One region of the Pseudoxanthobacter sp. genome, then DNA from elsewhere that is predicted to be linked to it. Evidence: predicted binding sites of a transcription regulator. Region 1 holds the regulator's gene; the other holds the start of a gene.
What was found. Region 1 encodes PhoB, which activates phosphate uptake and scavenging genes when phosphate is short. Its sites were predicted from a motif close to TGTCATNNANCTGTCAT; they were not measured.
Positions count from the first base shown of each region.

Region 2: the regulator PhoB is predicted to act here: its motif matches at 5,857-5,873, upstream of V7067_RS05855 (inorganic phosphate transporter).

Region 1 covers NZ_DAISHT010000138.1:2,284-5,994, reverse strand. Annotated here, with positions in the region: gene V7067_RS12485 (peptide deformylase) at 25-528, shown strand; gene phoB (phosphate regulon transcriptional regulator PhoB) at 572-1,270, opposite strand; gene phoU (phosphate signaling complex protein PhoU) at 1,467-2,183, opposite strand; gene V7067_RS12470 (ATP-binding protein) at 2,355-3,711, opposite strand, start outside.
Region 2 covers NZ_DAISHT010000036.1:13,009-22,888, reverse strand. Annotated here, with positions in the region: gene V7067_RS05875 (ATP-binding protein) at 1-70, opposite strand, end outside; gene V7067_RS05870 (response regulator) at 67-810, opposite strand; gene V7067_RS05865 (PepSY domain-containing protein) at 1,032-3,260, shown strand; gene V7067_RS05860 (DUF924 family protein) at 3,446-4,012, shown strand; gene V7067_RS05855 (inorganic phosphate transporter) at 4,154-5,680, opposite strand; gene V7067_RS05850 (sensor histidine kinase) at 6,265-8,346, shown strand; gene V7067_RS05845 (response regulator transcription factor) at 8,375-9,103, shown strand.

The DNA of each region.
Region 1 (3,711 bases):
CCGGGCAAGACCCGAGGAACAGCCATGACCGTGCGGGACATCGTCCGCTTTCCCGATCCGCGCCTGAAGGTCCCGGCCGCGGCCGTGACCGCGTTCGGCGACGATCTGGCGGCGCTGGTGGAAGACCTCGCCGACACCATGGCCGCGGCGCCGGGGATCGGCATCACCGCGCCGCACATCGGCGTCCCGCAGCGGGTGGTGGTGATCCGGCTTTCACCGGCCGAACCGCGGCGCGTGTTCATCAATCCGGTCATCACCGAGGCCAGCGTCGATCTGGCGCGGGCCACGGAAGGCAGCGTTTCGATGCCGGGCGTGGTGGAAACGGTGGAGCGGCCGGCCCGCGTCACGGTGCGCTATCAGGATGCGGCCGGCGGCGTGCACAGCGAGAGCCACGCCGGGCTCATGGCGGTGTGCCTGCAGCACGAAATCGACCAGCTCGACGGCCGTTTCTGGACGGAACGGCTGTCGCGGCTGAAGCGCGACCGCCTTGTGGCGCGCTATGCCAAGCTGCGCCGCGCGGGCAGCTGAGGCGCTGCCCTGCCGCAGCGGCCCGGCCGGCGCGCCGGACCGCTCACCGTGCGGTGCTGAACTGGTCGTCGAAGGCATAGCCCGCGCCGCGCACGGTGCGGATCGGGTCTTTGGCCTTGCCGCGGTTCAGCGACTTGCGCAGCCGGCCGATGTGCACGTCGACGGTGCGCTCGTCCACATAGACATCGTGGCCCCACACGCCGTCGAGCAGCTGTTCGCGGGCAAACACCCGGCCGGGCGAGGTCATGAGGAATTCCAGCAGGCGGAATTCCGTCGGCCCGAGGTGGATTTCGCGGCCCGCGCGGCGCACCCGGTGGGTTTCGCGATCCAGTTCCAGATCGCCGGCCTTAAGCTGGGTGGCGACCACCTCCGGCTTGGCGCGGCGCAGGATGGCGCGCACGCGGGCCATCAGCTCCGGCACCGAGAACGGCTTCACCACATAATCGTCGGCCCCGGTGGCGAGCCCGCGGATGCGCTCCGCCTCCTCGCCGCGCGCTGTCAGCATGATGATCGGCAGCCGGGCGGTCTCCTCGCGCGCCCGCAGGCGGCGGCACAGTTCGATGCCGGAAAGGCCCGGCAGCATCCAGTCCAGCAGCAACAGGTCGGGCTGGTTTTCCCGCAGCAGCAGTTCCGCTTCGTCGCCCCGGCCGCAGTTCTCCACGCTGAAGCCTTCCGCTTCCAGATTGTAGCGCAGGAGCAGGCTGAGGGTTTCCTCGTCCTCGACGATCATCACCGATGGCATCGGCTGGCATCCCCGGTCGGGTGTGGCAAAGTCGGGTGTGGCAAAGGTGCGGCGGCCCGCCGGCGGCATCCGGCCCGGCCGGCACCCGCAGACCTTCCTGAAAGTCCGTTCGGGCCGGGCAGCCCGGGCCGTTCCGGCCGGGGTGCGGGGTCCGCAGTCCTGTCCCGCCGCGCCGGAGCGGCGCAGCCGGCCGCGCTTACGACTTGCCGAACTCGATGGTGGTGAGCGCGGTGTCGTCCTGCTTCGGGCGCTCCAGCGAGGGCTGCTCGCCGGTCACCAGATAGTGCACGTTCTCGGCAATGTTGGTGGCATGGTCGCCGATGCGCTCGATGTTCTTGGCGCAGAACAGCAGATGCGTGCAGAACGTGATGTTGCGCGGGTCTTCCATCATATAGGTCAGAAGCTCGCGGAACAGCGATGTATACATCGCATCGATCTCGTCATCGCGGTTGCGAACCGCGGTGGCCTCTTCGATATCGCGGCTGGTGTAGCTGTCGATGACGGCCTTGATCTGCTCAAGCGCAATCTCGGAGATGTGTTCGACACCGAGAACGAGACGCTTCGACTGGTATTGCCCGTTCATCGCCACCACGCGCTTGGCGATGTTCTTGGCCAGATCGCCGACGCGCTCCAGATCGTTGGAAACGCGCAGCGCCGCCACCACCTCGCGCAGGTCGCGCGCCATCGGCTGGCGGCGGGCGATGATGGAAACGGCCAGTTCCTCAACCCGGCGCTGGGTCAGATCGAGGCGCTGGTCTTCCTGAATCACGCGCTGGGCAAGCGTCGTGTCGATGCGCGAAAGCGCGGTGACGGCGTCGGCCAGCAGCTGCTCGGCCTGTCCGCCCATTTCGGCGATCCAGCCGGCCAGCTGCTTCAGCTCGTCGTCATAGGCCACCACGGTGTGTTCGGGCATCGCGATATCGCTCTCTTTCGATTCGTCGGTCGTTGCAGACAGGCCCCGGCCTGAGTGCGGCAGACCCCCTGATGTGAGGCAGACCCCTGTCGGGCGGGGCTTTGCAGGGCCGATCCTTCAGACCGCAGCGAAGGGGCCGCGTGCCGCTTCCGCTGCCTGCGCCGCCTTCTTTTATGACTCTCCCATGGTCGTTTTATGAACGTCCAGAGCTTTGATTTCATTCATCTCCCCGGCGTCCGGCAGCGGCAGCGGCGCCGGCGCCTGTCCCGGCAGGCAATCGAGCCGCACGAGGAAGGTCGCCCCCTTGCCCGGCTGGCTCTCCACCGCGAGGCGGCCGCCGTGGCGGGCGAGGATGTGCTTGACGATCGACAGCCCCAGCCCGGTGCCGCGCTGGGCACGCGAGGTGGCGACATCGACGCGATAGAAGCGCTCGGTCAGGCGCGGCTGATGCTCCGGGGCGATGCCGGGGCCGAAATCGCGCACCGCCAGCACTGCCACGGGCTTGGCGCTGCTGTCGTCGAGCCGGCAGGAGACCTCCACCCGCCGGCCGCTGGCGCCGTATTTCAGCGCATTCTCGGCCAGGTTTTCCACCACCTGAACGAGTTCGTCGCGGTCGCCGCGCACCAGCGGACCGGAAGCCGGCAGGTCGCGGGCGATGCTCACTTCCAGTTCGGCGGCCAGCGGCTCCAGCCCGTCGAGCACGGTGGCGACGACCGAGGCCAGATCCACCGTCTCGGAGGGGCGGATGTGGGCGCGCATCTCGATGCGCGACAGGTGCAGCAGGTCGTCGATCAGCCGGCCCATGCGGCGGGCCTGCTCGGCCATGATGGCGAGGAAGCGCTCGCGCGCGGCCTCGTCGCGCCGCGCCGGGCCCTGCAGCGTTTCGATGAAGCCGGTCAGCGAGGCCAGCGGGGTGCGCAGTTCGTGGCTGGCGTTGGCAACGAAATCGGCCCTCAGCGTCTCCAGCCGCCGCTGCTCGGAGAGGTCGCGGACGATGATGAGCAGGAAATCCGGCCGGCCCGTGCGCCGCTCCCGGCCGGGCAGGGCGATGGGGGCGATGTAGGCCTCGAACCAGCGGTCGGTCGGCACCCGCTCCGACCAGCCGATGCGCGTTGCCGGCTCGCCGGCCGCCACCCGGTCGATGGCCTCCAGCACCACCGGTGCGCGCAGGCGGAACGAGAACGGATCGCCGGGCTGGATGGCGCCGAAGGTTGCCGAGGCGGCGGCATTGGAGCAACGCACCCGTCCGCGTGCGTCGGCCAGATAGCAGGGCTCGGGAATGGCCTCCACCACAAGGCGCATGCCGCCGTCGGGCCACACCGGACGCACCTCGCGGACGGGCTTGCGCAGCACGCGCCGCCGCACCCGTGCGCCAAGCCCGAGTGCGGCAAAGAAGCCCACGAGGCCGATGAGGCCGATGCCCGCCAGCGCCGGCCCGGAGGCGAGGTCGCCGTGCAGGGTGACGGCGACCAGAAAGCCGATTGCCACCAGAACCGGCGCCAGAACCGCCGGCACCGTGCCGGGCGTG
Region 2 (9,880 bases), on a different contig from region 1:
GCAGCACCAGACGTCCGGCGAGACTGCGCGGCCACAGCCGCAGGCGGCGGCGGACGCCCGGCGGCCTCATGGCAGCCCCTCCGCCGGCACAACCTCCACCGGTCCGGCGAACATATAGCCCTCGCCCCAGATGGTGCGGATCAGGGCGGGGTGCTGCGGATCGGCTTCGATGCGGCGGCGCAGGCGGCTGACGAGATTGTCGATGCTGCGATCGAACACCTGCGCGGCACGGCCGGCGGTGATGTCGAGCAGCTGATCGCGCGTCATCACCACCGCGGGCCGGGTGACGAAAGCCAGCAGCAGACGAAACTCGGCGGTGCCGAGCATGACCGCCGTACCCTGCGCATCGCTCAGCACCCGGCGGCCGGCATCCAGCACGAAGCGGTCGAAGCGATAGCAGATGCGGCCGGCCTCTGCCGCCGGCGGCGCGCTGCCGCCGCCCTGCGCGCGGCGCAGAATGGCGCGGATGCGGGCCAGAAGCTCGCGCGGGTTGAACGGCTTGGTCACATAATCGTCGGCGCCGAGTTCCAGCCCGATGATGCGGTCGGTCTCCTCGGCAACGGCCGTCAGCAGCACGATCGGCACATTGCCGGCCTGCCGCAGCTGGCGGCACAGCGTCAGCCCGTCCTCGCCCGGCATCATGATGTCGAGCACCACGAGGTCGATGGCGGCGGTGCGCATCTGCTGGCGCATCTCCGCGCCGCCGGATGCCACGCTGACGCGCAGGCCGTTGCGGGCGAGGTAGCGCGCCAGCAGTTCGCGAATCTCGCGGTGGTCGTCGACGACGAGAATATGAGGCGTGCGTTCCATCGGCGGTCCCGGTGCGGCGTCGGTCTCCGGCCCGCCCCTCCTTGCGCGCGGCCGGGGCGGGCCGGCCACTGCAAAATTGTATCCAAATGTGTCACGGTCCGCGCCCCGGCAAAGTCGCTTACCGATCCGCCCGCGGGCGACAAAGTTCCGCGACAGCGGACGGGCACAGAAGGCCCGCGACGCCCCGGCCCTGCCGCGGGCGCGCCCATGCGGAGTCCATCATGTCGCGTTTGCGCATCCGTCCGGCCCTGATCTGGCTTCACCGCTGGCTCGGCCTCATTCTGACGCCGGTCTTTCTGGTGATCATCCTTTCCGGCGCGGTGCTGTCCTTCCGCCCGGTGGTGGCCGACAGCGCGGCCCGCATCGCCGCCGCCGGCACGGCCGACCCGGCCGCTCTCGCCGCCCTGACCGCAAGGCTGGAGGCCGCCGGGCGCGTGGATGCCATCACGCTGGCCGAGGGCGGACAGGCCGTGGACGTGGCCGCCGGCGACCGCGCTCTCGCCGGCCGGTGGCAGATTGCGACCGGCAACCGGCTTTCCGCGCCCTCCAGCCCGGTCGATGTGTTCCGCACCGCCGAGACGCTTCACAAGTCGCTGCTGCTGGGGCTCGCGCCGCTGGTGGAGGCGGCCGCCTTCGCCATGCTCGCCATCGTGGTGTTCGGGCCGCTGCTGACCTGGATTCGCTTCCGCAACACCCTGCTCGGCTGGCATATGATCATCGGCTGGTGCCTGCTGCCGCTGGTGCTGATGCCGCCGCTGACGGCGGGTCTGATGATCACCGGCATCGGCGCCGGCGTCCGCGTGCCGCTGCCGCGGGCCGAAAGCCCGGTCAGCATCGCCGCCGCGCTCGGCACCGCCGGCGACAGCCTCGACCTCGCCCACCTCGTATCGGCGCGCCGGTTTCGCGGCGGCACCGTGCTGGTGCAGATCGCCGGCCCGGCCGCGACCGCCGCCGTGGTGACCGACAAAAGCGTGACAAGGCTCGAAGGCGGCCCCGGCCTTGCCAAGCAGATCCATGAGGGCACATGGGCCGGGGCGTGGTCCGGCCTGCTCAATTTCGCCGCGTCGCTGGCCCTTCTGGGCCTGACGGCCACCGGCTTTCTCTCATGGTTCCGGCGCTGGCGGCGCGACCGGGCGGCCGGGCCGAAGGCGGCGGGCGGCAGCGTGCTCGTCGTTCACGCCAGCCAGACCGGCACCGCGGCGCGCCTTGCCGCCGCCACCGCCGCCGCACTTGAGGCCGGCGGCCACACGGTGGCCGTGGCCCCGCTCGGCCGCCTCACGCCCGCCGGCCTTGCCGGCTTCCCGCGCGTGGTTCTGATTGCCGCCACCACCGGCGAGGGCGATGTGCCGGATGGCGCGCGCGGCTTTCTGAAAGCGCTTGCAGCCGGAACCGCCGGCGGCGGGACGCCGCTTGCCGGCGTGCATCTGGCGGTGCTCGCGCTCGGCGACCGCAGCTATCAGCACTTCTGCGGCGGCGGCCACACCCTGCGGACCGCGCTGCTGGCGGCGGGCGCCCGCGAAGCAACCCCGATGCTCTGCGCCGATGGCGACCCGGAGGGCATCTGGCGGCAGTGGATGACACAGCTCGGCCGCGATCCGGGCCTTGCCGGCGATGCCGGCGCGGCACCGGCGCTGTCCGGCCCGCCGGTTGCGCTGCGGCTGGCCGACCGCTGGCGGCTGGACGATCCGGCCTGCCCCGGCACGCAGGAAACGTGGGCGGTGGTGCTGGAAAGCGAAACCCGCCTCGCCTTCCGTCCCGGCGATCTGGTGCGCATCACGCCGCCGGGCGGGGGCGCGCCGCGCAGCTATTCCATCGGCAGCACCGACAGCGGCGCCCCGCAGCGCCTCGTACTGACCGTGCGGCTGCACACCCGCACCGACGCGGCCGGAAACACCGTTTCCGGGCAGGTCTCCGGCGCCCTCACCCGCACGCTGCCGCCCGGCGGCCGGGTTGAGGCGACAATCGCGCCGCACCCCGGCTTCAACCCGCCGGACGATCCGAACCGGCCGGTCATCCTGATCGGCGCCGGTTCGGGCATCGCGCCGTTCCCCGGTTTTCTGGAAGAGCGGCGGGCGGCGCGGCCGGCCGGGCCGGTCTGGCTGGTGTTCGGCAACCGCCATCGCGACGGCGATTTCCTGTGGCGGGATGCGATCCGCGCCGCCCTTGCCGACGGAACGCTGACGCGGCTCGACACCGCCTTCTCGCGCGATGCCGACGATGCCGCCCATGTCGGCGACCGGCTGCGCGCCGCCGGGGCCGACCTCGCGCACTGGATGCTGCACCGGAACGCCGTTCTCTATATCTGCGGCCGGCGCGCGTTCGTCGACAGCGTGCAGGCTGCTCTCGCCGACGTTCTGGTGCGCTTCGGCGCCCTGACGGAAAGCGCCGCACAGACCACGCTCGACCGCTGGACCGGCGAGGGCCGCGTGCGCATCGACGCTTTCGACTGACCGGGCCGACAAGGCGGAAAGGCCGCCGGCGGCCCGCCACGCAGACCGCAGAGGCCGGGGGGAAACGCACCGGCCCTGCGGTCGGCTGTGGCGACAGCCGCCGGCCCGGCTATTGTGCCGTGGCGCGCCGGCGGCAGACGCCCGCCGCACCGCACAGATGGCAGCACCGCACAGGGAGACGCCCTTTGACCCGCTCCGCCGCCCCGCCCGCCCCGGCCGAAGCCCGCCGTGTCGTTGCCTTCTGGCGCGAGGCCGGCGAGGCCGATGCGTGGTTTTCAAAGGACCCCGCCTTCGATGCGCGCTTTCGCGACGCGTTCCTCGACCTGCACCTTGCCGCCGCCCGCCGCGCCTGCGCCGGCTGGAGCGAAACGCCGGAAGGCGCGCTGGCCCTGATGATCCTGCTCGATCAGTTTCCCCGCAATGCCTTCCGCGACACCGGCCACATGTATGCGACCGACAGCCTGTGCCGCCTCTATGCGCGCCGGGCCGAGGCGCTGGGCCACATGGCGGCAACCGAAACCGGCCTGCGCCTGTTCTTCGCCCTGCCCTTCGCCCACTCCGAAGACCCGGCCGATCAGGACCTGTCGCTCGCCCTGAACCGGCGGCTGGGCGAACCCTGGCTGGGCCATGCCGAAGGCCACCGCGACATCATCCGCCGCTTCGGCCGTTTTCCCCATCGCAATGTCATTCTGGGGCGCACCTCCACGGCTGCGGAAGAGGCTTTCCTGCGGAACGGGGGCTTCAGCGGATAACCGGCTTCAGCGGACAGGCGGCTTCAGCAGACAGGCCACGGGCCCGATGCAGGCGGGGCGAAACCGCCGGCCGCGGTTCCGCCCCGTCCCGTCCTTTCCCGGCCCCGGCAGCGGGGCGCGGCCCCGCATCGCCGGCCGCGCTCACATGATCTGCCGCAGCAGCACATAGAGCCCGGCGGAGAGCGCAATGGCGGCCGGCAGCGTCAGCACCCACGCCATCAGCAGGTTGCGCACGGTCGACATCTGCAGCCCGGAGCGGTTGGCCGCCATGGTGCCGGCCACGCCCGACGACAGCACATGGGTGGTGGAAACCGGCAGGCCATACATGTCGGCCGCTCCGATGGTGGCCATCGCCACCAGTTCCGCCGCGCCGCCCTGCGCATAAGTCAGATGCGTCTTGCCGATCTTCTCGCCAACGGTCACCACGATGCGCTTCCAGCCCACCATGGTGCCGAGACCGAGCGCGATGGCCACCGCCACCTTCACCCACAGCGGAATGAACTTGGTCGCGGTATCGAGCTGCTGCCGGAAGGCGGTCAGGTCCTCCTTCAGCACCGCATCGGCCGGCGGCTGGCCGGTCTTCAGCATCACGCGGATGGTCTCGGAGGCGAGATACATATCGTTGCGCATGTTGGAGACCGAAGCCGCGGGCACCTGCGCCAGCGTTTCGTGATTGCCCACCATGTCGGAGATCTCGCGCGTGACCTGCGCCAGCGCCGGCATCACCTCCGGCGTCGCGGTGCGGGTGCGCACGAAGGTCGTCAGCGCGTGGCGCGGATCGGCCGGCGCCGGCGTCGCGCCGGCGGCCTGCAGCAGCGCCGTCTCGGTGGCCCGGGCGACAGAGCGGAACTGCGCCACCTCGTCCACGTTCACCGCCCGGTTCAGCGCATAGGCGGTGGGCACGATGCCGATGAGGATGAGCATGATGAGCCCCATGCCCTTCTGCCCGTCGTTGGAGCCGTGGGCGAACGAAACGCCGGTGCAGGTCAGCACCAGCAGGCCGCGAATCCACCAGGGCGGCGGCTTGTGGCCCTGCGGCTCGCGATAGAGCGCCGGGTTGCGCACCAGAACCCTGAGGCTGAGCAGCAGCAGGCCGGCGGCGAAGAAGCCGATGACGGGCGAGAACAGCAGCGAGTAGCCCACATTGGCCGCCTGCCCCCAGTCCACGCCGGACGTGCCGTCGAAGCCCTGAAGCACCTGATTGGCGAGGCCGACGCCGATGATGGAGCCGATGAGGGTGTGGGAGGACGAGGCCGGAAGGCCCAGATACCAGGTGCCGAGGTTCCACAGGATCGCCGCGATCAGCAGCGCGAACACCATGGCCAGCCCCGAGCCGGACCCGACGTTCAGGATCAGTTCCACCGGCAGCAGCGACACGATGCCGAATGCCACCGCGCCGGAGGAGGCCAGCACGCCGAGAAAGTTCCACGTGCCCGACCAGATCACCGCGAACTGGGCCGGCAGCGAATTGGTATAGATGACGGTGGCAACCGCGTTGGCCGTGTCGTGAAAGCCGTTCACGAATTCAAAGCCCAGCGCAATCAGCAGCGCAACCACCAGCAGGATGAACGGAATGATCGCCAGCGTGCTGGTACCGGATGCGCTGATATCGTGCCAGATGGAATATCCGGTGAAGGCCAGCCCTGCCAGAAGAACGGCAAAGAACACGAACTTCTCGCCGGCACTGTTCTTCCTGTCGACAGGAGACCGGCGTGGCCCTGCGGCATTATGAACGCCGGCAACAGCGCCGCTTTGCGTTTTTGTCATATGAGACACCGCCATTCCGATCTGAATCGTCCTCATCACCGGTTGCCCGATGAGACTCCGTTATTACAGTCGCAGGCGTGACGGGCGTATGACTGCTTCCGACAGCCAATAATACGACACCGAATAGTCGTGCAGCCCGGCTTTTTACGGCGACGATGGCATTCTGCGTTCTGCGCCCGGCCGGAGACAGTGCCGTGCACCGGCCGGGCCCGCATCGGCCTGAATGATCCCGGCTGCGCAGCAGACCCGGACCGGCTGTCGCGCGCACGGGATTGAACAGTCGGGCCATCGTGAGCCATGGCCGGCCGGCGGATGCTGTTATAGACTTTGGCGGACCTGACGGGGCGGACCGCAGGAGAACGCTTTATGACCGGCCGGACTGCGGACGGCAGCGGCGCAGGGCGTAATGACCCTGCCGCCGGCCGGTGGCAGTCCGTGCCCGCGGCTGCCGGAGCACGGCTGAAGGACGAGGGGCTGAGCGGCGCGTGAACGGCATCCGGCAGGCACTGGTTCGCGGCATCGTCCGCCTTGCGATGCCGCTGGCGCGCCCCGGCGTGTGGCTGGCCCTCTGGTCTGCCCTGTGGCTGGCGCCGGCCTCCGGGGGCGCATACGCCGCAGCACCGGCCCCGCTGGTGCTCGAAGGGCGGCAGGCCTCTTATGCGCTTCAGGGGCATGTCGCCGCCTTCCACGACCCGACCGGGCGGATGGATCGCGCCGCCGTCGGGGCGGCGGATCGCGATGGCGCCTTCAGGCCGGTGGCCGGCGGCTTCGATCCCGGCATCGACAACGACGGGGCATGGTGGCTGCGCTTCGATCTGGCGGCCGGCCCCGGCGGAGACGGCGTGTGGTGGCTGTCGGTCGACGCCCACCCGCTGACGGCAGAGGTGGATGCCTTCGTGCCCGAGCCCGCCGCCGGCGGCGGGGTTGCCATGGCGTGGCGCCGCTCCGGCCTTGCGGTGCCGATGGCGGCGCGCGACCTGCCGGTCCCGCTGTTCGTCTTTCGCATGGAGATGCCGGCGGGCGAGAGCCGCACGGTCTATGTGCGGCTTGCCGGCACCCGTACCATCCGGGCGCTGCTGGATGTGCAGCGCCTGCCGGCCCTCACCGGCCGGCTGACGGCGCTGGCCACCGGGCTGTCGCTCATTCTGGGGTCGGCGGCGCTGCTGGCGGCCGCGGCCATAGCCTGCGGCGTGTGGCTGCGGGCGCGCACGCTGACGATGCTGGGGGCCGGCACCGCGCTGATGACGGCCCTGCAGCTGCTGGTCACCGGCCTTGCGCTTCCGGCGCTGGACGGCCTTTCCACGGGCGCGGTCTATGCCCTGCATTCGCTGCTGCTCAACCTGACCTGCGCCGCCATGATCCTGACGGCGCTGACGATGTTCGGCGGCTTCCGGGCGATGCCGTGGAGCCGGCGGGCGATGCTGGGTCTTCTGGGCTTCACGCTGTTCGGCGTGCTGACCTCGCCGCTGGACCTGCACGCCACGCTGCTGCCGGGCCTGATCGCCGTCATGATGGCCTTTTCCGTTCTGGCGGTGATCGCGGCCTTCCGCAGCCTGCGCGCGGGAGAGCCGGCCGGCCGCTGGTACCTCGCCGGCTTTCTGGTCTACGGCGCGATGCTCAACATCTATGCCGGGCTGCTGTTCGGTCTGGTGCCGCTCAATGTGTTCAGCATCTGGATTTCTCCCGTTCTGCTCGTGGTGCAGGTGGCGATTCTGTTCGCCGGCATGCTGACCGCCGTCCGCAGCACGCAGGACGCCCGCCTTGCGCTGGAAGCCGCCCTTCTGGCGGCCTCGCGCAGCAACGAGCGGACGCTCGAACGCGCGGTTGCCGACCGCACCCGCGCCCTGCAGGAAGAGAACGAGGCGCGCGGTGTGGCCGAGACTGCCCTGCGGCGGGCCCTGCGCGAACAGCGCAACCTGCTGGCCATGGTCAGCCACGAATTCCGCACCCCGCTCGCCGCCATCGGCGCCGCGGTCCACGTCATCCGCGCCGGCGCGCCCGCCGCCCCCCGCGAGCGGCAGGAGCTCGACAAGATCGGCCGCGCCGCCAGCCGGCTCGGCGGCCTGATCGACACCTTTCTCACCGACGAATGGCTCGACCGCGCCACCCTGCAACTGAAGCCCCGCCGCTTCGATCTCACGGCCCTGCTGGCCGATCTGGCGCGCGATGTGCGGGCCGGCGACGGGCGCCTCGTCACCCTCGATGCCCCGCCGTCGCTGATCGTCGAGGCCGACGCGATGCTGCTGCGCATTGCGGTCGGCAACCTGATCGGCAACGCGCTGAAATACACCCGCGGCAGCGTGCGGATTGCCGCCGCGCAGGACAACGGCCAGACGACCATCCGTGTCGGCGACGACGGGCCCGGGCTGGATGCCGGCGACCGCGAGGCGGTGTTCGAGCGCTATTATCGCAGCGAAGCCCACGCCCGCCTGCCCGGGGCGGGGCTGGGGCTTTTCATCGTGCGGCGGATCGCCGAGCGCCACGGCGGCAGCATCGGTGTGGAGAGCACGCCGTCCGCCGGCAGCACCTTCTGCCTCGTGCTGCCGCTGCAGGCGCCTGCGGCATGAGAAAGCGGCATGACAAGGAGTTCGCAACGTGACGGACACGATGGAGAACACGGCTCCCGAGGCGGCGGAACCGGTGCGCGTCGTCGTCGTGGAGGACGATGCCGATTTCTGCGAAAGCCTTGCCGTCTTTCTCGAAATGGCGGGCATGAGCGTGCGTGCGGCCGGCGATATCGCCGGGCTGGAACAGGCGCTGCGCGATGCACCGGCCGATATCGTCGTGCTCGATATCAACCTGCCGGGCGAGAGCGGGTTCGCGGCCGTCGAGCGGCTGCAGCTGCGCGGGCAGGCCGGCGTCATCATGCTCACAGGCCGCTCTGCGTTGCAGGACCGGCTGGAGGGCTTATCGCGGGGGGCTGACCATTATCTGCTGAAGCCGGTGGAACTGACTGAGCTGGAACTGGTCATCCGCAATCTGCATGCCCGCCTTGCCCCGCCGCCCGAGAGCGCCCGCCACTGGCGGCTGGACAGCGCCGGCCGCACCCTGACCGCGCCGGACGGCACGCCGGTGCCCGTCAACGCAGCGGAATGCAGCCTGCTTGCCGGCCTCATGACCATCCCGCGCCGCCCGGTGAACCGGAGCGATCTGCTGAGCGCGCTGAAGGGCGACAGCGGCGAGGCGCACGAACCGCATCTGGAAGTCCTGCTGTTTCGCCTGCGGCGCAAGGTCAAGGGCCTCTGCGGCCTCGACCTGCCGGTGCAGTCGGTGCGCGGCATCGGCTACCTGTTCACCGCCGGCGCCCAGGTCTCCGCCGGCTGAGATCTCCGCCGGCTGAGGTCTCCGCCGGCTGAGGTCCCCGGCCGCAACGGCCGGCGGCAACCCGGAACCGTCGCGGGAATCGCTCACCGTCCAGGATTGCCGGACTGTCCAGGATTGCCGGACCGTCGAAAAACCCGGTTTTCGCGCAGTCCGGGGTGCGCAGACGGAGTCGCCGCGACGCCCGCCCGCCACTGCTTTTCTTGTGCCAGATGAGACTATCCACCCTGCCCGCGCCGCCCGGCCCGCAGCCGCCGCCCCGCAGCGCGAACAGGGGCAAAAACACATCTGCGGTTACGCCCGGCCGCAGTCCGATTAAAAAATTCCGAAAGACAAAAATTCTTTCTTTAATGGACCAAAGTCCATTAATTACACTTTATTACAACTCTATAAATCGTCATCGATACAATATCCTGAGTTCTCGCTTCGGCTGTCATCCGGTTTAGATAATAACATAAATTTACAGCATTGACGGCAAGTCTCTCGCTTTGCTATCCGAAAACAGCCACACTGGCTTGAAAGACAATCAATCGGACAGCTTCGGGCCGCCACGGACCCGGAGCGGTCTGCGCGCGGGGGTGCAGGTTCTTCGGGGGGCCTTTGAGCCTGCTCGTGGCCGGACAGGCCGCACCCGCGCGCAGACTTTGATTGCTGCAGAGGGGAAGCATGCGCGTGCGCCGTCACATCGCCGCGGAGCGGACCGGCAGCGATTCGGCAGCGGCTGACCTGCCCGGCAGCGGACCCGGACGCGGCCCGCGACTGCCGCAACCGGCCGCTGCC